2 regions of the Nonomuraea sp. NPDC049709 genome follow, and region 1 is predicted to be linked to the other one. Evidence: riboswitches for the same ligand, from Rfam matches in the RefSeq annotation. Region 1 holds a riboswitch; the other holds the start of a gene.
The links. A riboswitch is a leader RNA that binds a small molecule or an ion and turns the genes downstream of it on or off. The one in region 1 is predicted to bind cobalamin.

Region 1 (5,217 bases):
CCGTGATCGACGCCGAGCGGCCCGGCGAGGTGGTCGTGGCGCGCAACGGCAGCCCGATCGTGCTGGGCATCGGCGAGAAGGAGATGTTCGCCGCCTCCGACGTCTCCGCGCTGGTCCGCTACACGCGCCAGGTCGTGCACCTGGAGGACGGCGAGCTGGCCGTGCTCAAGGCCGACGGCTTCCACACCTTCGCCAGCGACGCCCGCGAGACGGCCAAGGAGCCGCTGACCGTCGACTGGGACGCCGGCCACTACGACACCGGCGGCTACGAGCACTACCTGCTCAAGGAGATCTCCGAGCAGCCCGAGACGATGACCCGCACCATGAGCGGCCGCCTGGACGAGCGCTTCCACGTGGCCCACCTCGGCGGGCTCAACATGGACGCCCGCGAGACGCGGGGCTTCCGGCGGGTGAAGATCATCGGCTGCGGGTCGGCGTACTACTCGGGCCAGATCGGGGCGCAGCTCATCGAGGAGCTGGCGCGCATCCCGTCCGACGCCGAGCCGGCCAGCGAGTTCCGCTACCGCAACCCCGTCGTCGATCCCGACACGCTCTACGTCGCGATCAGCCAGTCGGGGGAGACCTACGACACCCTCGCTGCCGTGCAGGAGCTCAAGCGCAAGGGCGGCCGGGTCATCGGCATCGTCAACGCCGTGGGCAGCGCCATCGCCCGCGAGGTCGACGGCGGCATCTACCTGCACGCCGGCCCCGAGGTCTCGGTCGCCTCGACCAAGGCGTTCACCTCGACCTCGGTGGCGTTCGCGCTGCTGGCGCTGCACCTGGGGCGGGTGCGCGACCTGTCGCCGGCCGACGGGCGGCGCATCGTGGAGGGCCTGCGCCGGCTGCCCGGGCAGATCGAGCAGATCCTCGCGCAGGGCGACAAGATCGCCGAGCTGGCCGACAAGTACGCCAAGCACGCGAGCATGATGTTCGTCGGCCGGGTGCGCGGCTACCCGGTGGCCCGCGAGGGCGCGCAGAAGCTCAAGGAGATCTCGTACGTCCACGCCGAGGCCTACCCTGCCAGCGAGCTCAAGCACGGCCCGCTCGCGCTGATCGGCCCCGACATGCCGACGGTCGCCATCGTCCCCGACGACGAGCTGCTCGACAAGAACCTCACCACGCTCGGCGAGATCCGCGCCCGCGGCGGTCAGGTGCTCATGGTGGGCCACCGCCAGCCGGACGCCAAGCTGGCCGACGACGTGATCGTGATCCCCAAGAACGAGATCGAGCTCGACCCCATCCTGCTCACGATTCCCCTCCAGCTCCTGGCGTACTACGCGGCGGTCGCGCTGGGCCGCGACGTGGACAAGCCACGCAACCTCGCCAAGAGCGTAACGGTTGAGTAACTGAGTCCAATTCAGCGCAAACTATCGTTATCTGGCTTGCGACGACATAAATTCGATACTGTGCGGAAGTTCGACCAACAGAGGCCCAATCCCGCACGCATGTACGACTACATGCTCGGTGGGAAGGACAACTTCGCGGTCGACCGTCTGGCCCTTGACCAGCTCGCCGAGCTGATCCCGGAGGCGGTCGCGCTGGCCCGCGCGAACCGGGCCTTCCTCCAGCGCGCCGTGCGCTACGTGGCGCGTGCCGGGATCCGCCAGTTCCTCGACCTCGGCAGCGGGCTGCCCACCCAGGGCAGCGCGCACGAGGTGGCCCCGGAGGCCCGGGTCGTCTACGTCGACCACGACCCCGTCGTCGCCGCCCACGCCACGGCCCTGCTCCGGCACGCACCGGGCAGGGCCCGTTTCGTCCAGGCCGACCTGCTGGATCCCGCGGAAGTGCTGGCCGGGGCCGGTGAGTTCCTGGACCTCGACCAGCCGATCGCCGTGCTGCTGGTGTCGATCCTGCACTTCCTGCCGGACTCCGCCCACCCCCAGCAGGCGGTGGGCGTGCTCCGCGAGCGGATGGCGCCGGGCGGCTATCTGGTGATCTCGCACGCCACGACCATGGCGCACCTGGAGGACGAGGAGCGCGGCGGCTCCTCCGCCCGGGACGGGACCGACCGGACCCCGGCCCGGATCCGCGCGTTCTTCGGCGGGTTCCCGCTGGAGCCGCCGGGGCTCGTGCAGGCCACCGACTGGCGTCCGGACCGGCCCAAGCTGGTGGGCGACTGGTCGTTGCCGTCGTCACTCATGGCCGGGGTCGGCAAGAAAACCCAATAAGTTTAAAAATCACGAAAAAGCGCGAAGAAAAGCGATTTGTTGTGTTCGTCGCGACCCGGGTGTATAGCGGCGTGTAATGGGTTATTAACCTAGAGTAATGGGGGATTCCGGGGAGAAGCAGATGCGCCGGCGGCGGTTCCTGGTCTGGGGGCTGGGAGTCACGGCCTGCGCCGCCGGGTGCGGTACGGAGCGCACCGGCGGGGGCGTGCCGCGTACCGGCTTCTCGATCAATCCGAGCGGACCGCGCTGGGCCCCCGTGGGGCGGGCGTTCGCCGGGGCGGCCCGGACCGCCGGGTTCGAGTCGGGCGCCGGCACGCCGATCACGGTGACCGGCCTGCCCGCGCTGGCCGCGGCCGAGCTGAACAACGGCCAGAGCCTGCTCGACACCGGCACCCCACTGGCCAGGCTCAGCGGTGAGGTCGAGGTCGTGGTCGTGCCCGACGCCTCGCCGGTCAAGGACTTCGACGACTTCGGTGCCCGGCTGGTCGCCTCGCCCGGCCGGACGCCGCTGGTGGGCGGGCCGCAGGGCGAGCCCGACCACCTGCTGTTCGGCCTGATCGCCAAGGCCCTCGGCGCGGACACCAGGCAGGTCGAGTACACCGGCTACCCCAGCGGCGGCGAGGCGGCCACCGCGCTGCTGGCCGGCAAGGGGGCCGCCGCCGCGGGCCCGCTGACCGGCTGGCGCGCCGGCATCGGCCGCGGCCGGGTCAGGGCGCTGGCGGTGTCCTCGGCCACCCGCGTGCCCGACCTCGACGTGCCGACACTGCTGGAGTGCGGCGTGCGGGTGGACTTCACGGACTGGGTGGCCGCCTTCGGATCCGAGGACATGGCCGACGAGAGCCGCGAGGCCGCCCTGCGCATGTGCGAAGCGGTGATCGGCTCGACCGGCTGGGAGGCGGCCTGCCGGGCCGCCGGCTGGTTGTCGATCCCCCTCGTCGGCGACGACTTCGCCCGCTGGGTCGGCACCGAGATCGCCCGCACCCGCGCGGTCCTGCGGGACCTCGGACTGCTCGACACCACCAAAGCCACAACATGCTGGGGTAGTTGCGGGAACGGCCACTAGATGTAGGATCCTGGTCGTCGCTGGTTCGCCTCTCCGGAGGCGGAGCAAAAGGGAACCCGGTGAGATTCCGGGGCTGCCCCGCAGCGGTGAGCGGGAACGACCGCCGTCATTGTGCACTGGAGAGATCCGGGAAGCGACGGTCAGTAGGAGCCATGGAGCGCGCCCGCGAGCCCGAAGACCTGCCAGCGTCGTGCCGGGCCGTGTGTCCCGGCATGAAGTGTTCAGGGCCTCGAGGGCGGGCCGGAGCGCGACGCGGCCGGTGATCCGGTTCGCCGTGCTCTCGCGTGCCCTCACGGGGATGAGCTCGCGAGGAGAGAGAGCACGTGACTCAGATCGTTGAGGTTGACCGCCGCCTGGCCATCGAGGAGGCCGCCGCCCGGGTGATCACCGACCCGGCCAACTCGCGGGTCGCCGCCCGGCTGCTGGCCGAGGAGATCGCCGACGAGGCGGCCGCGCACGGGGTACGGACGTTCTCGGAGTCCATCGCCGCCACCCACGCGGCCGGGCTCGTGCAGGACGGCCTGGCGGAGTTCGTCGCCGCGCACGCCGCCGAGCTGGACGCGCTGGTCTCCGCCGAGGCGGACGACCGGTTCGAGTATTTCGGGCTGCGCACGGTGTACGACCGCTACCTGCTGCGCCACCCCGAGACGCGGGGGGTGCTGGAGCGGCCGCAGCACTTCTTCCTGCGCGTGGCCTGCGGGTTGTCGGAGTCGGTGGCCGAGGCGGCGGAGCTGTACGCGCTCATGTCCACGCTGTCGTACCTGCCCAGCTCGCCCACCCTGTTCAACTCCGGCTCGCGCCGTCCGCAGCTGTCGTCCTGCTTCCTGCTCGACTCGCCGCGCGACGAGCTGGAGGGCATCTACGACAGGTACGGGCAGGTGGCCCGGCTGTCCAAGTACGCCGGGGGCATCGGCATCTCCTGGACCCGGGTGCGCTCGCGCGGCTCCCTGATCAGGGGCACGAACGGCCACTCCAACGGCATCGTGCCCTGGCTGCGCACGCTGGACTCCTCGGTGGCGGCGGTCAACCAGGGCGGCCGGCGCAAGGGGGCGGCCTGCGTCTACCTGGAGACCTGGCACGCCGACATCGAGGAGTTCCTGGAGCTGCGCGACAACACCGGCGAGGACGCCCGCCGCACCCACAACCTGAACCTGGCCAACTGGGTCCCCGACGAGTTCATGCGCCGGGTCGAGGCGGACGGGACGTGGTCGCTGTTCGACCCGAAGGAGGTGTCCGACCTCACGGACCTGTACGGGGAGGCGTTCACGGCCGCGTACCGCGCGTACGAGGAGGCCGGGCGGTACGTCCGGCAGATCCCCGCCAGGACCCTGTACGGCCGGATGATGCGCACCCTCGCCCAGACCGGCAACGGCTGGATGACGTTCAAGGACGCCGCCAACCGCACCTCCAACCAGACCGCCCGCCCCGAGAACGTCATCCACCTGTCGAACCTCTGCACCGAGATCCTCGAGGTCACCAGCGACGCCGAGACGGCCGTCTGCAATCTCGGCTCGGTCAACCTGGCCGCCCACCTGACCGGGGACGGCGCCGGGAAGGACATGGACTGGGAGCGGCTGCGCCGCACCGTGCGCACCGCCGTACGCTTCCTCGACCGCACCATCGACCTGGGCTTCTACCCGACATCCGAGGCCGAGGCGGCCAACAAGCGGTGGCGGCCCATCGGGCTGGGCGTGATGGGGCTGGCCGACGTGTTCTTCACGCTGCGGCTGCCGTTCGACTCGCCGCGGGCGCTGGAGCTGTCCACCAGGATCGCCGAGGAGATCGCGCTGGCCGCGTACGACACCTCGGCCGACCTGGCGGCCGAGCGCGGGAGGCACCCGTCGTACGCCGACACGCGGGCCGCCGGGGGAGTGCTGCACCCCGACCACTACGGCGTGGCCGGCTCGCCGCGCTGGAACGCGCTCCGCGAGAAGATCGCGGAGACCGGCCTGCGGAACTCGCTCATGGTCGCCATCGCCCCGACCG
Region 2 (5,217 bases), on a different contig from region 1:
GCGAGCGCGACCGCCGCCCGGACGCCCCCTCCCCGAGCCCCGGCACCTCCAGCAACGGCACCCGGTACGGCGCCGTCACCCCGTCCACCCGCCCCTCTCGCCCGGAGTGTCCTGCCCCCGCATCGCCGCCGGTCGCCTCCGATCCCGGCTCACGCGGCACGACCTCACCGCCGTCCTCGCGCCCGGCCACCCGGTCGGCGCCCCCACCGTCCTGGCCCGCACCCGGAGAGCCGTCGTCACCACCCGCAGCCGCCCCCTCGCCAGAAGGACCACCGTCCGCACCGCCACGACCGTCCGTCCGGCCACGATCGTCGGCCCCGCCACGATCATCCGGGCCACCACGGCCGTCCGGGCCGTCCGGGCCGTCCGGTCCACCACGGCCGTCCGGGCCGTCCGGACCGTCGCTCCCGTCCGGATCGTCATCCTCTGAGGTTCGCTCCAGCAGCTCATCGAGCAGTGCCTCATCCAGCCCCGGCGCGTCGAACGGGTCCCGCCTCCTCCGGTGCGGCAACGACAGCCGGGCCGCCGCGCGTACGTCCGCGACGCTCACCACCGCCCGCCCCTGCCAGGCCGCATGGGCGATCGCCGCGCTCGCCGTGACCAGGTCGGCTCGCAGACCATCCACCTCGAAGGCCGCGCAAACCGTGGCGATCTGCCGCAGCCGCGCGTCGGGCAGCCGTACGCCCGCCACCCGCTCCCGGGCCGTGGCGATCCGCCCCGCCAGCTCCGACTCCTCCCGCGCCCACCGGGCCGCGAACGCCGCCGGGTCCGCGTCGAAGGCCAGCCGCCTCCGCACCACCTCGGCCCGCTCCCCGGGATCGCGCGACGCCCTGACCTCGACCGTCAACCCGAACCTGTCGAGCAGCTGCGGCCGCAGCTCGCCCTCCTCCGGGTTCATGGTGCCGACCAGCAGGAACCGGGCGGCGTGCCGGACGGACACGGACTCGCGCTCGACGTAACAGGTCCCGAGGGCGGCCGCGTCGAGCAGCAGGTCCACGAGGTGGTCGTGCAGCAGGTTCACCTCGTCGACGTACAGGACCCCGCGGTGCGCGGCGGCCAGCAGGCCCGGCTCGAACGCCTTCACGCCCTCCGTCAGCGCCCGCTCCACGTCGAGCGATCCCGCCAGGCGGTCCTCGGACGCTCCGACAGGCAACTCCACCAGAGCGGCCGGACGGCTCACGCCCTCGACGCCGCTCTCATGCGGGCCGTCCGGGCACCCGGGGTCGGGCGCCGCCGGGTCGCAGGCGAAGCGGCAACCGGCCACCACGTCCACGGCGGGCAGCTGGGCTGCGAGCGCGCGTACGATCGTGGACTTCGCAGTGCCCTTCTCACCGCGTACGAGCACGCCGCCCACCCGGGGGGAGACCGCGTTGAGCACCAGCGCCAGCTTCAGGTCATCGAGCCCGACGACCGCGCTGAACGGGTAGGTGTTGACCAAGACAGAACCTTCCGGTTGACATGAGCGACCCGCCAGCCGGTTCGCGTGACGGTCAGCTCGGTGAAGGACAGCGGCGCGATGTCGAAACGGGCGGCGCTGGGCGGATCCAGCCCCAGCGCATGCCCGAGCGCTGCCCGGATCACACCGACATCACAGATGACGACCACCTCAGAGGGCACGGCGCCGGCGACCATCCCGGGTTGCGCCCGGCCGGTGACCGCCTCGGGGCGGGTGGGACTCTCGCGTACCGCTTCCAGCCAGTCCCCGACCCGTTCTGCGAGCGCGGCCAGGCTCTCGCCGCCGTGCGGGGCCGCGTGCGGATCCGCCAGCCATCCGGCCAGCGCCTCCGGCTCCTCCCGCGCGACCTGTTCATACGTCAGCCCGCCCCACCGGCCGCAGTCGGCTTCCCTGAGGGCCGGAGCCTCGCGCGCCTCCAGCCCCATCGCGGCGGCGGTCTGCCACGCGGCCCGCACGGGTGAGACCCAGACAGTCGCGCCCGGCCTATCGCCCGCGCCGGCCGGGCCCGGCATGCCGCCCTGCGCGGTCCAGCCCGCCCTGCCTGCCAAGGAGGCGGCCCTGGCGAGGCCGGCCGGGTCGGCGTTCGTGTGGTCGGCGTTCGTGTGGTCGGTGTTCGTGTGGTCGGTGTCCGTGTGGTCGGGGAAGCGGGCAGCCCGCATCCCCGGCGTCGTCGCGTGCCGGACGAACAACAACCGGGCTCAGCCCGGCTCGACGGCGGCACCGGCGGCGCCGCCGGTACGAGCCGTACCGGCCGTACGAGCCGGGTCGGCCTGTACCGGCCGGGCCGCTCTGTCGCTCACCCACCCGAACAGCACGCCGAACGCCGCCCAGAAGACGAGCTGCGTGCCGAGCGAGGCGAGCCGGAACTCCCACAGCAGCGTGGCCGGGAAGCCGGCGGGCACCTCGTTCACCGGCGGCAGCAGCACCCACGCCGCCACCACCGGAACCAGGAAGGAGCCCATCGCCGAGACCCACCGGACCCACGGATCCGCGGAGCTCGCCCGGCGGGCCGTGGCCACGGCGATCGCCACCGCGGCCAGTCCGACGAGGACCATCACCACGTACAGCAGAGTGCGGTTGCCGATCGTCGCCGGGTCACCGACAGCGGGCGGGTTGGCTGGATATTTCACGAACGGGACGAGGATGACGGCGACGAACGCCGTACCGGCGGAGGCCAGGGCCAGCCGCCCGTCCGAGCGCGGCCCGACCCGGCCCCGCAGGCCCGCGAACACGAGGGCGAACACGCCGCCCACGGCCAGCCCGTAGAGCCCGGTGGCCAGGAAGAGCCCCGCCTTCTGCACGGGCCTGCTGACCTCGGCCCCTTCACCGTGATCGTGGCCCTCGTGGGCCTCGGCCGGAGCGGCCCGGGCCGCGGCCGCCTCCTCCAGGGCGATCGCGCTGTCCACGCGCGGTTCCCCGAAGACGAAGGCGAAGCCGCCCGCGACCAATCCGGCCAGCAGGCCCACGAGCAGACCTCTGACCAGCAAGTTTCGTACCATGCCGGGGCCTCAGTGGCACGGCACGCCGAGCAGGTGCCGCCCGTCGTGCATCAGCTCGTGCAGGAAAGCGCCCGTCTGGGACACGGCGCCGTTGTCCATCAGTACCAGGTACGCGACGAGCAGCAGCAGTGCCACGGCCGGCAGCCAGGCGCGCAGGCGTGGAAAGGGGATGGTGGTGGTGGGAGTGGTCAGATCACTCATGCAAAAGCCTCCTCAGGGATGACGCGTCCCGCCTTCGAGGTCACGGCTGCCAAGCGACCTGGCTCCCGGGATCTACGTCCCGGATACAGTGGCGCGTCCGCACCGGCATCTCACCGGATTTCCCTTGGACAACCGTGAAATCTACCGGAACGTATCTGTTCCTCCTGTTCGCGTCAATACGTCCCGGCGGATGGGCTGGTGGGTGAGGGGCCTGAGCGCCGGGTCCCCGGAGTGAGTCCGGGGAGTTCAGGCGGGCGGGCCTTCCTTGACGAGACGCCGGGAGTGGGAGAGTTCGATTCGGGACCTTTGGCCCTGGCGCGGCGTGATGGGCCGGTCATAGGTTCCACCCCATGTCGTCCCCGATGGACCCTCACCTGCCGGGAGGGGAGGCTGGTCTGGTCCTTCAGGTGACCAGGACGGACGACCAGGTGGTGATCAGGGCGTCCGGAGAGCTCGACCTGGCCTCGGAGCCGGTCTTCCGCGCGTGCGTGGCCCGCGTGCTCGCCCAGCGGGGCACCCATCTCGTGCTCGACCTGGGCCAGGTGGGTTTCATCGACGCCCGCGGCCTGGCCGTGCTGGTCGCCGCGCGTAACCAGGCGGTGGCGGGGCGGGGGAGCCTGCGGGTGACGAGGAGCTCGCGGAGTGTCGTACGGCTGCTGGAGATCACCGGTCTCGACCGCGTGTTCCCGCCGCCGAGCGGCTGACCCGCAGGCCTGCGGCGGTCAGTGGGGCGGGCGCTGGGCGTGGCCGTGCGCGGCCTCGGCGGCGCTGCAGCTGCTCTCCCCGGGCATCGCCTGGACGCGGGAGGGCCACCAGACCTGTACGTCCCCCGGCCGGACGCGGGCGAACAGGCACACCCCCGGCCGCTCCCGCAACGCGATGCCGATCACCCCGTCGACCTCGGCCACGTCCTTGCCGATGCGGTCGTCCAGGTCCAGCCGGTCGACGACCTCGCGGGCGGCCGCCAGATCGGGGGTTGCGGGCAGGCGCGTCTTCAGCCACTCGTACGCGGTGCGGGGGGATCTCCGCCGGGGCACGGAAGGAGCGCGGCTCGCCCGCCGGGCAGTCGACCTCGGCCACGCCGGCGTCGGAGTAGGAGACCGAGATCTCGAAGCACACGACGGCCACCGCGGCGGGACCCGGGGAACTCGTCCTGCCGAGCGGCTCACCGTCCCGATCCACCGGGCTCGTGGCGCGGATCCGCAGCAGGACGCGTCCCTGGTCGCTGACGCTGTACCTGGTGCCGGTCACGGAGTACACGTCGACGTCCGCGTCGCGGGAGAGCACGTGGCCGATGTCCTCCGAGTTCCACGACAGGCCGCGGCCGAGCCGCTCGGCGATCTGTTCGGCGCGGGTACGGGCGGCGCGGGCCGCGGGATCCTCGCTGCAGGCGGTGAGGGCGAGCAGCGCGGCGATGCACAAGGCGCTGGACAACCGGAGGAGGAGCATGACCTCTGACTACCTCACCACTCCGGCCGGGGCCGCCTGCCGTGTTCGGAAGGTGACATTCGCCGGCTGATCAGGGCGGGGAAGCGCGGTCTCGGGAGGAGAACGTGATGATCCCGGCATCGGCCCGCGCCGGGTTCGTGACCCCGGCGGCTCACGGGGACGACCGGCCAGGGGACGCGGTCACCGTGTCTCGACCGGGGTGATGCGGAAGACCGGATACCGCGCGGCGATCCGCTCGAACTCCGCCAGCGGCGCCCGCCGGTCCACCGGGATGTGGGTGCGGCCGCCCGGCGAGACGGCCAGGTAGCGGCGGAGGACGGGCGCACGGTCCCAGGCGTCGACCTCGTCCAGGCGTACGGCCTCCTGCCGGCCGTGCCGCAGCACCGCCAGCCCGCCGGCCGCGCGGACATTGCGCACCCAGTTGGTGTCCTGGCCGAGCATCGCCACCAGGTAGCGCTCGCCCTCGTGGTCCGCGACGACCAGCGGGAAGGAGATGACCCGCCCGGTACGCCGGCCCGGCACCCGCAGGGTCACCATCCGCTCCGGTTGCAGCACCCCGGTCGCGAAGACGGTGGCCCAGGCGCGGTTGATCGCCCGGGCCAGCCGGTTGGG

Region 2: it holds a riboswitch for cobalamin, as region 1 does, so the genes downstream of both, AB0J69_RS43490 (CbtB-domain containing protein) here and AB0J69_RS25445 (ribonucleoside-diphosphate reductase subunit alpha) in region 1, are expected to answer to the same signal.

The regions. Positions count from the first base shown of each region.
Region 1 covers NZ_JBFANM010000025.1:43,025-48,241, forward strand. Annotated here, with positions in the region: gene glmS (glutamine--fructose-6-phosphate transaminase (isomerizing)) at 1-1,346, shown strand, start outside; gene AB0J69_RS25435 (SAM-dependent methyltransferase) at 1,407-2,168, shown strand; gene AB0J69_RS25440 (tripartite tricarboxylate transporter substrate-binding protein) at 2,266-3,231, shown strand; cobalamin riboswitch at 3,236-3,433, shown strand; gene AB0J69_RS25445 (ribonucleoside-diphosphate reductase subunit alpha) at 3,555-5,217, shown strand, end outside.
Region 2 covers NZ_JBFANM010000060.1:10,403-15,619, forward strand. Annotated here, with positions in the region: gene AB0J69_RS43475 (VWA domain-containing protein) at 1-1,438, opposite strand, end outside; gene AB0J69_RS43480 (histidine phosphatase family protein) at 1,390-2,115, opposite strand; gene AB0J69_RS43485 (CbtA family protein) at 2,155-2,943, opposite strand; gene AB0J69_RS43490 (CbtB-domain containing protein) at 2,965-3,156, opposite strand; cobalamin riboswitch at 3,191-3,320, opposite strand; gene AB0J69_RS43495 (STAS domain-containing protein) at 3,564-3,860, shown strand; gene AB0J69_RS43500 (hypothetical protein) at 3,879-4,193, opposite strand; gene AB0J69_RS43505 (hypothetical protein) at 4,444-4,614, shown strand; gene AB0J69_RS43510 (nitroreductase/quinone reductase family protein) at 4,786-5,217, opposite strand, start outside.